2 regions of the Mesobacillus sp. ABV4_180 genome follow, and region 1 is predicted to be linked to the other one. Evidence: riboswitches for the same ligand, from Rfam matches in the RefSeq annotation. Region 1 holds a riboswitch; the other holds the start of a gene.
The links. A riboswitch is a leader RNA that binds a small molecule or an ion and turns the genes downstream of it on or off. The one in region 1 is predicted to bind cyclic di-AMP.
Positions count from the first base shown of each region.

Region 1 (7,145 bases):
TGCGTTTTGGTCGAGGATCATGAAGGAACATGCATTATTTCTTAGCTTAGGGTTTACCTATGAACAGAAACAATTGATCGCAGAAGCGCAGCAGTTTATTACTCTTTTTGAAAGAATCGAGGAGAAGCTGGCCAGATTTTCCGTAAACTCAGATATACGTCTGGTTCAAGCGTTTAACAATGAGGTTTATCAAGCAGCTGCTGCCATTTGGGCTTACAAAAGAAAAGTGCTGGGATTGACTTTACGTTGTGAAATTCGGTCGAATAACTTCCCATTGTTGATCGATCATATAAGCAGGGAAGCGGCTTATTTCGCGAATCGGTTAAAAGAGCTGAATGAAGGGAAACTGGCACCTGAGCCTGAGGCAATTATCGCAGAGAATGTCTTTTTCCTAAGGATCATGGCTGACCATGCTAAATTTATCGGACACCTGTTAGATCCTTCGGAACGAAAGCTCGTCGAACAGGCGAAGGAATTCAGCCATGATTTCGATCAATTGGTGTTTCAGGCGGTTGATCTAGATTCAATGCGTCCGCAATCAGAAACAGTACCAATCCTGGATCATTTCCTGGACCAAAACAGAGTATCCGTTGCTTCACTAAGGGATTTCAAGAAAACAGCCAGAGAATTAATTGAAGCCTGCCGTATAAAGAGCAATATCCATCCACTTTTAGCTGATCATACTTTCCGGGAAGCAGAACGGTTCCTGGAAATCATCGATTTATTCGAAGCCAGTCTGAAAGGGCAGAAGATGCAAGGATAGGGGTTTAAAAACACAGGGACGGTTCTCTTGTTTCATTTTGAAACAAGAGAACCGTCCCTATGTTTCAATTGGAAGATAAGCTTAAAAATGCGCACTCAATTGAGATGCGCATTTCTCATACTCTGGGGTCGATTTCGTTTAAGTAGATTGAAAACAGAAGAACCGTCCCTGTGATTCTTCAAAATGGTGAACAAGAAGCAGCCTGCAATGACGATGATGCTGCCAGCAGCTTGAATCCAGGTCATTTGCTCGCCTAGAAAAGCAAAAGCTAAAATGGCTGTGAAGATTGGGTTGAAATTCAGGAACAGCCCGGATGTGCTTGGTCCGAGTTTGTTCACTCCGATATTCCAGAGAACCATACAAAGGACTGTTGAAATCAGGCCTGTATATAAAATGGATTGAATGAACGATGCATTTACGTTTGTTATAGTGAAATCTGAGATTGTAAATGGAAGAAGGACGAGAAGTCCGAAAATGCCTGAGTAGAGGATGGACATCATCGGCGTGACGGTTGCCATCGCCCATTTGCTGCAAACGGAATAAATTCCCCACATGCCCACAGCGACCATCATGTATAGATCCCCGGTGTTGAACTGCAATGAAAACAATAAATCGAAATTTCCTTTTGACAGAACGAGCAAAACGCCGAATAGTGAGATGATCATTGAGAAGAACTGAAGAGAATTTATTCTCTCTTTTAGAAAAATGAACGAGAATGCAGCGATTGAAAACATGTTTAATGTCGAGATTAAGCCGACGTTCGTAGCCGAGGTTTGTTCAAGGGCCATAAACTGAAAGGCCTGAAACATGGCGACTCCGGTGATTCCCATTAAAAATAATGGCAGGATCGATTCTTTTGGAGGTATCAGCTTTTTTTCTTTCCACCAGACAAGCGGAACCAGACAGATAATCGCAATGGCCCATCTTAGAATGGTCAAGGTGGCAGGGGAAGCATGCTCCACAAGCGTTTTTCCCACGATAAAATTACCGCCCCAAAGAAAGCTGGTCAGAAGTAATAACCAATAATATTTCACGTCATTTAGCTCCTTTTCTCAAAGAGCCATTGTGCACAATGACATTGCTTATATGAATTATTTTAACATTTACATTCTGTAACGAAAGGATATTTTGTATAATTGGATTAATTCGAAATAAACGAAAGTGTTATAGATTATTAGTTTGAAAAATTCATTTTCGTATTGTTATTAAGCGGCTTTTTTGAATAATTGAAAAAGGGGATCAGGTCGTGGAATCAATCGTTAGCAAGGTATTGGACAATGTGGATATAAAAATCCTCGATTTGCTTCAAAAGGACGCGCAGCTAAGCAATCTGGAACTCTCAAAACGAGTGAATCTATCTGCGCCGGCTGTCCACGCCAGAATCAAGCGGCTGGAAGCTGAAGGGTATATCAAAAAGCAAGTGGCTATCTTGAACCATGAGAAGCTGGGCTTTGACTTGCTGTGCTTTGTTTTCATGAGCACCAATATGCATCAGGCCGAAAAGCTGGAAGCACTGGAGGCGACATTGGAATCGATGAAGGAAGTTTTGGAGTGTCATTGCTTAACAGGCGAATACGATTATCTGTTAAAGGTGGCGTGCAAGGATCGCAAGGAACTTGAGATGTTTATCAGAAAGCTGAATGAACTGGGGATAACCAAGATCCAGACAAGTCTTGCCTTGAGAGGGATAAAGGATTCGACGGTGCTGCCGATTCGCGAGGATGAATAACGCGACAGAATTTAGATTTTTGTAAAAATTGAATATATTCCCACAACTGTCCTATAATAAAGAAGTATCCTCAAGATATACATAATAGCATCTAAATATAAAATCTGGAGGTAATCATGGGAAGATTAGTTCATTTTGAAATCCATGTAAGTGATATGGAGAGGGCAAAGAAGTTTTATGGAGAGGTATTTGGATGGTCATTTCAGGATTGGAGTGAGTATGCCGGAATGCCTTACTTCGGGGCTGTGACTGGCGATGAGAAAGAACCTGGGATCAATGGCGCATTGATGCAGCGGAAAAGTGCTCCACCAGAACCAAACCAGGCATTGAATGGATTCTCCTGCACCATGGGAGTAGAAGATTACGACGCAACAGAAGCGAAAATCCTCGAGAATGATGGCAAGGTCGCAGTGCCGAAATATGCCCTTCCTGGAATGGCGTGGCAAGGGTATTATCTCGATACTGAAGGTAATGTATTCGGGATTCATCAGCCTGATGAGAATGCAAAATAGAAACTATGATAGGTGTAGAAAAGCGTGAAATCTAAAGGGACGTCAAGTACGCTTGAAAATGTGCGCACTATCTGTCTTGCACTGCCCGAGGCAGTTGAGCATATTGACGGCTTTGGGCACAATACGTTTAAAATCAATGGGAAATCTTTCGTGATATCAGGAGAAGATGACAAAGGATTCAGCTTGTCGTTCAAGTCTGATCGCGAAACACAACAATTATTGCTGCAAAAAGAGCATTTTTATAAAGCCCCATACATAGGACATCATGGTTGGGTATCTATTCAAAATCCTGAAAGCGAAGTCTGGGATGAATTGACGGATTTAATCCAAGAAGCCTATTTACGAGCAGCACCGAAGCGTTTGGTTAAGAACTTTATCGAGCTCCGGAAATGATAGGCAGAAAATATTAGGCAGAAAATATTAGGCAGAAAATATTAGGCAGAAAATATTAGGCGAATTAATATCGTAAATTTAACAAGGTGAAAAACCCACAAAAAATTTTCTTTTGTGGGTTTTTTTGTTCACAAGAGTGCTTCTTATATGTCTGTAAACAGGACAAATAATTTAATCAAACGTTTGATTAAATTTATTTGCTATTTAGAAAAAACGATAATATCAGGATTTATTTCTTAGGCTGTTACGCCTGAAAAGGTCAGAAGTAAACGAGACAGACCGAGCTCTGTTAATCAACTAAACTATGAAAATCCTATTCATTGCCCAGCAGTTTTTCGAGATCTTTATCCACTATGAACACTTCAATTCTTTCCCCCAGTTTTGTACTGATATCACTATGGCTGGAAAGAACCTTGCATTTTGTATGTTGTTCCACAATTTCTTCAAAGTTCTTGCTGTACATTTCACGGAGGAGCTGGCGCATTTTCTTTACGAGCTTCTTCCCATCATCATGGCTGACTAAATGTTTTTCTTCAACGGTTAATACACCTTTGAAACGGGCGATCACCATATCATTGACAATATACGTTTTTGTTTCCTGTGGTCCTCTGCCAATCAGGTCTCTTTGCAATTTAATGAAAGCTTCACTCAAATCTGCTTCAAGCCTGCGTTTTTTTGAGCTCATTAAGAACTCCTCCTAAGCATGATATTTACAGAGTAATATTAATGAATCCCTGTAAAACCTGTCAATAAGAGTTTGAAAAAGGGAGCAAATCAAAAAGAAAGTGAGCAAATTAAAGATAACTTAAGGTAAATCTAATAATTTCGTCAAATTTTACGAAAAAACAGGTTATTTGCCCATTTACAAACTTTTCATCCAGGAGTAAAATTACCTCGAAATCACAAATTAAATAGTTCGGCCTAATCTCACTTGTGAGAACGGAGGACCCATTTTCTTGGGGTTAATTCTACGTATGTAGAAGGGATGAGATCACTCTTTCGCCATCCTACCCGTCAGCTAACTTCGTCGGCTAAAGCGAAGGAGGTCATAAGACCGCCTTATTCAGGGGGCTTTTTTCATAGCAATATGAAAAAAGCAGCTTGACTGTGTAATGTAGGTCTTTTTATTGTGCCTATTTTTGAAAAGGTTGCATGGATGACAGAATGCAAAGGAAGCAGCTATTCAGTTGTTTGCTGGGCGTTAGGTAGACCAATGTGTACTTTTTCTCCAATGGAAATTGAATGTTTCATTCAGTGTTATTTATCTGTCTCATTTTTTGAGAGATAGCTAGATTCAGCTGGGTGGCATCAATTTTGGGGAAGAAGGATGCATTGGTCTTTTTTTGTACCTTTTTTTAAGAAGGCATGGGATTAAGCGCATTAGATACGGAAGTGGACCTGATTAATTTGTGGATTTTATTAAGTGCTAATTTTGAAAAGGAGGAACAGGAAGTGAGCGGGGATGCGGATTTTAATAATGGACTGCTTGTATGCATTCCAAATTATGAAGTATTTCTGAGTGTTTGTGACCAGTTTGATGCAAATGATTCTATTGTGTATTTATCAGCGGATGAAAAGGTTAACCAGGAGCTGACGAGCAAAGGCATCAATAACATTATTCATTTAAAAGAGGAAGACATATTCGTGGACTTAAAACAAAGGTTTATGAAAGTCATTCTGCTGGAGGATCGCCTGGCTGATACATGCAGCCTATCAAAAGTAATCCAGACGAGTACCCTTGCTCCGATCATTGTTGTTACGAAAAACAAGATGTACCCTCAGAAATTATATGAATGCCTTGGTGTGAAACATGTCATTTATACAAACTGCAATAATATCGCTTTTTTAATCCATTAAGGAAATCAGGAGGGTTTAGGATGTTGGATGTTTTGATTGTAGGGTTATCCCTTGTACTTACTCTTATGATGGCTGGTCTGACGAGCTGGTCTTCCCGTATAGTTCACCAAGGAGATGAAATGGAATGATGACCTTATTATTGGGGGTTGTATCCCTCGTTGTGATTTATCTGCTTTATGTATTAGTGAATCCAGAGAAATTTTAACTTTCGGAGGTAAAAATAGTGTTCACGACCATTCTTTCAATCATCATCACGCTGCTGGCTGTCGCTCTTTTGGCGAAGCCAGCCGGAATCTATTTGGCAAAAGCTTTTGATTATAACGAAAGCGGCCTGGATAAAGTATTCGGCCCTTTTGAAAATCTGTTATTTAAGCTAGGAGGAATTAAGAAGGTAAGCCAGTCCTGGAAACAATATGCGCTGTCATTGGTGTTTGCGAATGCGTTCATGATTTTGCTGGTTTACCTGGTTTTCAGGCTGCAAGGTCATCTGCCGCTCAATCCAAGTGAAATAGCTGGAATGGACCCTACGCTCGCTTTCAATACGGCAGTAAGCTTCATGACAAATACGAACCTTCAGCACTATAGCGGTGAAAGCGGACTTTCCTATTTAGCGCAAATGATCGGAATTCTGTTCATGATGTTCGCTGCTCCAGGAACGGCACTGGCTGTACTAATGGCTTTTATCCGAGGTCTTTCAGGTAAAGAATTCGGAAATTTCTTTGTGGATTTAATCAGGGCGATTACGAGAGTGCTTTTGCCGATCGCATTTATCACGGGATTGCTTTTTGTTGCGATGGGAGTACCACAGACACTGGAGCCAACGATTACTGCCGAGACAATCGAGGGTGGTGAACAGCAAATAGCACGTGGCCCAGTAGGATCATTCCTGTCTATAAAAGAACTGGGGAACAACGGGGGAGGGTTTATGGGAGTTAACTCTGCACACCCATTTGAAAACCCGACGGCTCTCAGCAATTTCCTGCAAATCCTCTTGATGCTATTACTGCCAACAGCTACGCCATTTGCCTACGGAAGAATGGTTGGAAATGCCAAGCAGGGAAGAGTGTTGTTTGCTTCGATGTCCATGATGTTCATCGTCATTCTCGGAGTAACCTTAACTTCTGAATTCCAGGGAAACCCGGTTATCAATTCGATGGGAATCCAGCATGAGCAGGGCAGCATGGAGGGAAAAGAAGTCCGCTTTGGGACAGGGCAATCTGCTTTGTATGCTGTTGTTACGACAGCCTCTGAGACAGGTGCGGTTAACACAATGCATGACACAATGACCCCGATTGGCGGAATGATGCCTCTTGCAACGATGATGCTGAATACAGTCTTCGGTGGAGTAGGAGCAGGGTTCATTAACGTGATTATGTACGCAATCATCGCTGTCTTTCTATCTGGTTTGATGGTCGGCCGTACTCCTGAGTTTTTAGGCAAGAAAATTGAAGGGAAAGAAATGAAGCTAATTGCTGTTACGCTGCTGATGCAGCCATTGTTGATCCTGGGTGCTTCCGCCATTGCCTTTTTCACGCCATTAGGATATGAAGCGATTTCCAATCAGGGGTTCCATGGCATCAGTCAGGTAGTGTATGAATATACGTCCTCAGCGGCTAATAATGGATCAGGTTTTGAAGGATTAGGCGATGCAACGCCATTTTGGAACGTGTCTACAGGAATCGTCATGTATCTTGGGCGCTTCTTTGGTCTAGTGACAATGTTGGCTGTAGCTGGCTCGCTTGCTTCCAAAAAGCTAGTCCCAGAAACTGCGGGAACCTTCCGTACCGACACAGCATTATTTGGAACCATATTGCTTGGAACGATTTTTATCATAGGCGCACTTACCTTCTTTCCAACACTAGTATTGGGGCCGGTTGCAGAATATTTAACA
Region 1 is NZ_JBSWTJ010000001.1:4,297,864-4,305,008, reverse strand. Features, by position in the region: gene ACXAEA_RS21890 (DUF2935 domain-containing protein) at 1-763, shown strand, start outside; gene ACXAEA_RS21885 (DMT family transporter) at 859-1,797, opposite strand; gene ACXAEA_RS21880 (Lrp/AsnC family transcriptional regulator) at 2,010-2,492, shown strand; gene ACXAEA_RS21875 (VOC family protein) at 2,609-3,004, shown strand; gene ACXAEA_RS21870 (MmcQ/YjbR family DNA-binding protein) at 3,029-3,397, shown strand; gene ACXAEA_RS21865 (Na-translocating system protein MpsC family protein) at 3,711-4,082, opposite strand; cyclic di-AMP (ydaO/yuaA leader) riboswitch at 4,306-4,445, shown strand; gene ACXAEA_RS21860 (hypothetical protein) at 4,850-5,254, shown strand; gene ACXAEA_RS21855 (potassium-transporting ATPase subunit F) at 5,379-5,459, shown strand; gene kdpA (potassium-transporting ATPase subunit KdpA) at 5,490-7,145, shown strand, end outside.

Region 2 (7,145 bases), 1.4 Mb from region 1:
TATCCATGATGTGTTTTTCTATATTCCACTCTCATGACTTTTTCCTGTTCAATGAAATAATCCTTTACAGATTGAAATGCTGCTTCGTCTGTTTCTGTCCATCTGCCCTGGTCATAACGGATTTTCAAGACTTCAAACATGGAATTCAATCTTTGCGTATTCAGGCTTAGATGGAAGGCAGTTGTGTTAATATTTTTTCTTTCGAAAATATTTATATGTTCCTCAAGTGTCATATTTTCTTCGAACAACTGATGTAACATTTCCTGAAGGAATTCAAGGCTCTGTCCTTCGGTTTTAACAACATCAAACATTCCCGAAAAGTTTCTGATCGTGCCATAATAGTTGTCTACGGCCATGAACATTTTTTCGCGTTCCTTCACGTAATCTGTGAGGACCATTGAAAAAATAATGGTTGCGAGGACCACAGTGACAAGCCTTAATCGATTCAGCTTCATTTTTAAGATGATTTTATCATCCAGGGAGCTGGATACTTTCGGTTCATCCATGTTAGCTACTGTAATGCTTCTTTCTCCGGTTTCGTAAAAAATCCTGCATGCTTCACAAGCCTGCAAATGCTCATCCACTGAAACTTTTACCGAAGGACTTAAATCGTTTTCTATATATAATGGATAAAGATCCTGGACTACATCATGTTCCAATTTCATTCCCCATCCTCCATCTTATTGTAGATTTCCCTGAATTTCTTCCGTGCCCTATACAAGCCAACCTTTACCTGGCCAATTGTTTCGTTTGTGATTGTGGCTACCTCTTCATAGGAGAGGTCATTGACATCCCGCAAAATAATATAAGTTCTGTAGTTTTCAGGAAGCATCAGTAATGTAAGCTCAATTTCGTGCTGATCATCTGAGTTTTTGTACAGATCTTGCTGTTGTACAAATTGCTGATCAAGCTCATCAGATTGAAACTCCATATTGTTATGTTTTCTCTTGCTGAAATTGATAAAAGTATTTCTGGCAATTTTAAAAAGCCAGGTCTTTAATGAGGATTCCCCACGGAAACTGGCTAGTGTTTGGAAAGCTTTTAAAAAAGTATCCTGTGTAAGATCCTCAGCAACATGCCGATTCAGTGTTGACCGGTACAAGTATAAAAAAATCGCATTTTTATAGGTTTCGTATAATTCGATTCTTGGATCCGACATTACATCCCCCTCTCTCCAAAAATCATAGACAAATAATAACTGTAAAAGTTACTTGGATTTTTTAATTATTTTAAAAAATTTAAAAAGATGGTTGAGAATTTTATTGCTGATGGTAAAATTAGCTAAAATATATGAAATTTAGTTGTTAACAACAATATCATCGGTTCAGAATGGTATTTTTATAGAAGGATGGGATTATTTTATGGATCTGACTTTAAGACCTATTACGAAGGACAACTGGGAGGATGCAATTCAGTTAAAGGTTAAGGATGAGCAAAAGCACTTTATGGCCTCTAATCTATATTCGATTGCTGAAGTTCAATTCCTTGTACAGTTCAGCGCCTCCGGGATATACGAAGGTAATCAGATGATAGGCTTTGCCATGTACGGTATTGACCAGGATGACAATAATTATTGGGTATACCGTTTGATGGTAGATCAGGCATGCCAGGGAAGGGGAATCGGTGCCGCTGCTGTGAAATTAATAATTGAAGAGATTAAAAGGGAGAACACAGATAGAATTCCGACTATCATGATTGGCTATCATCCAGAAAATGAGGGGGCACGAAAAACATATAAGAACGCTGGTTTTGTCGAAACAGAAATTGCGCCTTGGGGAGAACAACTCGCTGCATTTAAGCTGGCATTTTAGTCATAACATTGAGAAAAAAAGCAAAAAAATATCCAACAGGTGATCCTGTTGGATATCAATATAATTTAAGAAGCTTTATTCAATGAAGCTGATTGACTATTTGGTTTGAAGACGCCTTCCCATTTGGCGATTACAATGGCTGCCAGAGAGTTCCCGACTACATTTACAGCCGTACGTCCCATATCAAGGATTCTGTCAATCCCAGCAATGAATGCTAAACCTTCAACAGGCAATCCTACAGTACCTAGTGTCGCCAGGAGAACGACGAATGAAACACCCGGGACTCCGGCTATGCCTTTTGAAGTAACCATCAACACCAGCATTAGTGATATCTGTTCTGAAATGCTCATGTCGATTCCGTACATCTGGGCGATAAAAATGGCTGCGAGTGCTTGATATAGCGTTGAACCATCAAGGTTAAAGGAGTAGCCTGTCGGTATGACGAAAGAAGTGATGTGTTTTGGTGCTCCTTCTTTCTCCATTTTATCCATGATTCTTGGCAATACTGTCTCGGAGCTCGCTGTCGAGAATGCCAATATTAATTCATCTTTCAGTGTAACAATCAATTTGAAAATATTGTAACCTGCCATTTTAGCTACTAAGCCTAATACGACGATTACGAAGAAAGCCATTGTGCCATAAACGGTAAGGACTAATTTGCCAAGCGGGATTAATGATGCAAGACCGAATTTTGAAACTGTCACACCAATCAGTGCAAATACCCCAAATGGTGCGAATTTCATGATTTGGTTGGTAGCATAAAACATCGCGTCAGCTGTTCCCTGGAAAAAGGCTATAACTGGTTTTCCTTTTTCACCGATCGCCGAAATCCCTAAACCAAATACAAGGGAAAAGAAGATGATCGCAAGCATATCGCCTTCTGCAAAAGCAGCAATTGGATTGGTTGGGACGATTTCTACCAGTGTCGTGATCATAGACTTTGTTTCTTGTGTTTCGGCTGTATCTACATAACTGGCAATATCCGTTTTATCCAGTTCGCTCATATTAACGCCAGCACCTGGCTGGAATAAATTCGCTGCGACGATACCAACAATGATGGCAATTGTCGTGATAATTTCAAAATACAAGAGCGTTTTACCGCCGATTTTACCCAACTGTTTAATGTCGCCGACACCAGCAACGGCAACAATGATACTTGCAACAACGATCGGTACGACGATCATTTTAATTAAACGGAGAAAAATATCTCCAATCGGCTGAAGGTAGGAGGCAACTGCTGGGTTCCCAATAAATACTGCACCTACGATGATACCGACAATCAGGCCGATAAATATTTGTCCTGCCAAACTGATTCTTTTCATATGGATTTCCTCACCTTCTGTAAATTCTATGCTGTAATAGCAATTGGCAAGGGATACAAGATTGTTTTTCTCCGTAAAAAAAGACACTTAGGGTGTCATTTACCACAAAGATTATGATCTACTGTTCCCTTTGGTCGCTTACGAGGTTAGCTGTCGGGTTAGGACTTGGAAACGCAAAGCCCTTTCAGGTTGAATTCACCCCAGGCGAGAAGACGCCAATTGGTTCCCCCGTTCTTCGGTAAGATTAAGCGGAAAATATTCATAAATATTATATTATTATTTTAAAATTGTAAATGTATATTGGTTTCCATTTGAAATTTTTCTAGGAATCACATTGTTCTGGTGACGGAGGGGGCTTGAAATTCAGCTGCTATTCGCTGCCAATAGAGAATCTTGAATTAACGTTAGAAATCGGAAAGAGTCTACACTAGATATGGGGTGGTAATGTTGAAGCTTGTGCACATTGTGAGTGAATTAAATCGAGTTTTTGAAATCGAAGAGTTTGGAAAGGATCCAGGGTTCAGCAGATTTCTTCCGGCAGCCTATGAAGAGACGGGTTTTGATTGGAAAGGTATCTTTGAAAAGGAATTTACTGTACGTTTCAATGGGTTGATGATAAAAGGAGCTCCAGAGGTAAGCAAAGTATTCTTGGCTGTGTTTCCAACAGACGAGGTGCTAGAGCATTTTATCGAAAATAGCATAGAAGGTGATCTTCTATTTATGCATCATCCTTTGCTGATGGAATGCGGTGATCCGAATGGCGAATGGGGGAAAGGCTTTGTCCCAATTAAAGAAAAATATATTACTGGAATCATAGAGAAAAAACTTTCTGTTTATACGGTACATGAACCATTGGATTTTCATAGAAAGCTGGGGACTAGTGTTGCAATCCAGCAAGCATTAGGAGCTAAAAAAGTTGATGGTTTTTTGCCAGAGTACAAAGGGATTGACCTGGTATTTATTTGCGAAATAGAGGAAACCAGCACAGACTTTCTTGTTTCCAGACTGGAGAAAATCTTCAATATTCCATATGTGGATTTTGAAGGCAAGAAGCATGAACGCATTACGAAAATTGCGATTGTTGCAGGCTGCGGTGACAAGGTGGACTGGATGAAGGAAGCAGAGCAAAGAGGAGCACAGGCCTATATCACCGGAGAGATTCATTGCCATATTGATAACGAATATGGCAAGAAAAAATTCCAGCAAATGGTGGATTATGTGCCAGAAACAAATATGTCGCTAATCGGCGTATCGCATTCTGCGTCGGAATACTTAGTGAAGAAAACGTTGCTCAGAAAATGGTTTAATGAAGAATTGGGACTGGATACGATTTTGGTACCACAACGAAAATGGTGGCTGTGAAATAGAATGTTTGCGGCGGATAAAGTAGGAATAAATTTTACAAAAGGGGCATGAAGAAATGGGAGAAAAAGTATATTTGGTTAAGCCGACAGTAGATTTAGAAAAAGAATACCTGGAATTTTATGAGGAGTGGATGGCTAGCGGAGAGGATATGATTCCGTGGGTGATCGAAAAGGATCCATCTGATTTCCCTGGAATGGTCCAATTTTTGATGAATAACGAGAACGGTATAAACATTCCTGAAGGCTGGGTAAGGGATTCAACATACTGGCTAATTAACGAAAGCAATCGGGTTTTGGGAGCAGTTAATATAAGGCATGCACTTACAGAAAGACTTATGAATTCCGGTGGCCACATCGGTTATGGAATCCGGCCAAGTGAACGTCAGAAGGGCTATGCGACGAAAATCCTTGCTTTTTCCCTGGAGAAGACGAACGAATTGGGCATACAAAAGGTACTTGTCGTTTGCGATGCGGACAATGTCGCCTCGGAACGGACCATCCTTAAAAATGGCGGCAAACAGGATACTAGTTTTACGGAGGAAAATGGCAATGTAGTGAAGAGGTTTTGGATTCAGTAGATTATGGCTGCAGTGAATAACCAGCGTATATTTTTAGACTTGAAATGGATCTCCTCGGTCAATTAACCGGGGAGATTTTTGTCAGCAGTAAAATGAACTTGCGATTAGGGTAGTATAAAACCTAATGTTATTCTGGTTTTCTCCCGAAACTGTTATAAAAAATCACACGGTTTACAACGCTAATTGCTGAACCCAGAACAGCGCTGCCGAAAATGTCAGAAGGGTAATGATGGCCAACCCAAATTCGTGAAAAACCAGTAAGTGCAGACATGTAGATCATGAGTCTCCCTAATGTCCGATGAAACATCAAAATCGTAGTGGAAGCAGCAAATGCCAGGACGGCATGTTTGCTTGGGAAACTGGAATCCGTTTTTGATGGGATCAGAATGCCGACTCGTCTTTTTTTGAAAGGCCGCGGTTTATGATAAAACAATTTTATGAAGAAATGGGCGATGAAGCTGATGAATACGGAACTGCCAGTTTCTAGTGCAATTTTTCTGTTAGTGCGATTTTTGAAAAATAACATCACAATGATTAAGACGTAAGCATAGCGAATTCGATTGGAAATGAAGATCATCAAATAATCCAAAAGAGAATTTCGTCCAGACAAATTATTGATCAATCTGAAAAGTTTAAGATCCATCATGTTCTCCTCAGTGTTTTAGTTTTAAGTTTCCCTGGCTGTAACGAATAATGCGTTAAGATCTTGGTAAATCTTGAATGAACAAAACTAACTGAAAGGAAATGGTGATGGAGCTCGTCGAAAATTCAGGATTGGTTCCATTCGGTGGATTTTTTATGTGGGGAAGGAAGGATGGAAGGCTTGAAATTTTCCCAATTTTATTTTTACCAAAAAAAAACAAGCACTTTGGAAGCTGCTTGACCAATGGCGTTAGCAAACTTCATTCTATCAGGCTGAGGTATTGGTTTTTTCACTAGCCATTTCCTCCCCGCCTGGGTTACTGTTACTTATTCGGAATAACTCGAGACCTCTGAGTAAAGCGTCTCCGCCAAATCCAGCCATGATTGACATTAAAAATACTCTCAGAAGCGAATCCGCTTCAGATGAAACAACCAAGAGTGCTGCCGCTAACGCCCCTGTAAGAATTTCCTCAAAAAATCCAAGGTAGATGAATTTTTTTGTCCGTCTTGGCATGATGATCTTTCCTCTTTTCCTTACATGCCCTGTCAATCCAACAAAACCACCAATGGCGATTGCGAAAAGAATGTTTTCTAACATTTTTCCTCACTCTCCTAAAGTCCAAATTTTTATTGGGGTGACCTTAGGTAACTCTTGGTGTATTACTATTATACAAGTCGTAATGGTGGAAAAGCATGTGTAAATTTATCGAATTTTCAGTATATTAAAATTAGTAAAATTTATGTGTAACTATTTGGAAATAACCCATGTATTTTTTCATCCTAAAAAGTTACAGGTCTTTTTGCTTAAAGGAGGAATTGGTTTTAGGAAAACAGAATTAAGAGGAAGAAAAGGAGTGGGGGATCGGATATGTTCATTTTAAACGTAGAGGGTGCACTGTATAGAAATGGCAAATGGTTAGTCATTCAAAGAAGTTCTAAAGAAGAGCACGCAGGAGGATTGCTCTCTCTTGCAGGCGGAACAGTCGAGAATGAGGGTTTCTCGAAAGACTTGCTTGAACGCACTCTGAAGAGAGAGTTGTTTGAGGAAGTCGGCATTCTGATCAAGGATGAGGTTCAGTATGTAAGGAATACGTCTTTCTTGCTTCAAAATGGAAAGGAAGTTCTTGACCTGGTTTTTTATTGTGAGATAGAAACAGGAGAACCATTTGTTAAAAGTCCTGCTGAAGTGGATGCTGTATACTGGATGACTGCGGAAGAAATCTTCGCTCATCCCAACGCTCCCATCTGGCTGAAGGAAAGCATTGAAGAAGCAGAACGTATACCAAATAAAATTCAAATGAAATGAAGCCGCCTCTTTAAAGGCCGTAATTTTTGTCTGAAAAAGGTAAAAGATGGCGGGTTAGCGAATAATTAATTGTAGTTTTCATATTTAAAATGTGGGGTTTGAAAAGTGGATGTTAACGAACA
Region 2 is NZ_JBSWTJ010000001.1:2,878,563-2,885,707, reverse strand. Features, by position in the region: gene ACXAEA_RS14880 (zf-HC2 domain-containing protein) at 1-665, opposite strand, end outside; gene ACXAEA_RS14875 (RNA polymerase sigma factor) at 662-1,159, opposite strand; gene ACXAEA_RS14870 (GNAT family N-acetyltransferase) at 1,362-1,811, shown strand; gene ACXAEA_RS14865 (cation:dicarboxylate symporter family transporter) at 1,877-3,133, opposite strand; cyclic di-AMP (ydaO/yuaA leader) riboswitch at 3,253-3,394, opposite strand; gene ACXAEA_RS14860 (Nif3-like dinuclear metal center hexameric protein) at 3,578-4,495, shown strand; gene ACXAEA_RS14855 (GNAT family N-acetyltransferase) at 4,554-5,075, shown strand; gene ACXAEA_RS14850 (undecaprenyl-diphosphatase) at 5,203-5,718, opposite strand; gene ACXAEA_RS14845 (DUF4257 domain-containing protein) at 5,986-6,315, opposite strand; gene ACXAEA_RS14840 (NUDIX hydrolase) at 6,586-7,023, shown strand.
Region 2: linked by a shared signal. The riboswitch ahead of ACXAEA_RS14865 (cation:dicarboxylate symporter family transporter) and the one ahead of ACXAEA_RS21860 (hypothetical protein) in region 1 are both predicted to bind cyclic di-AMP.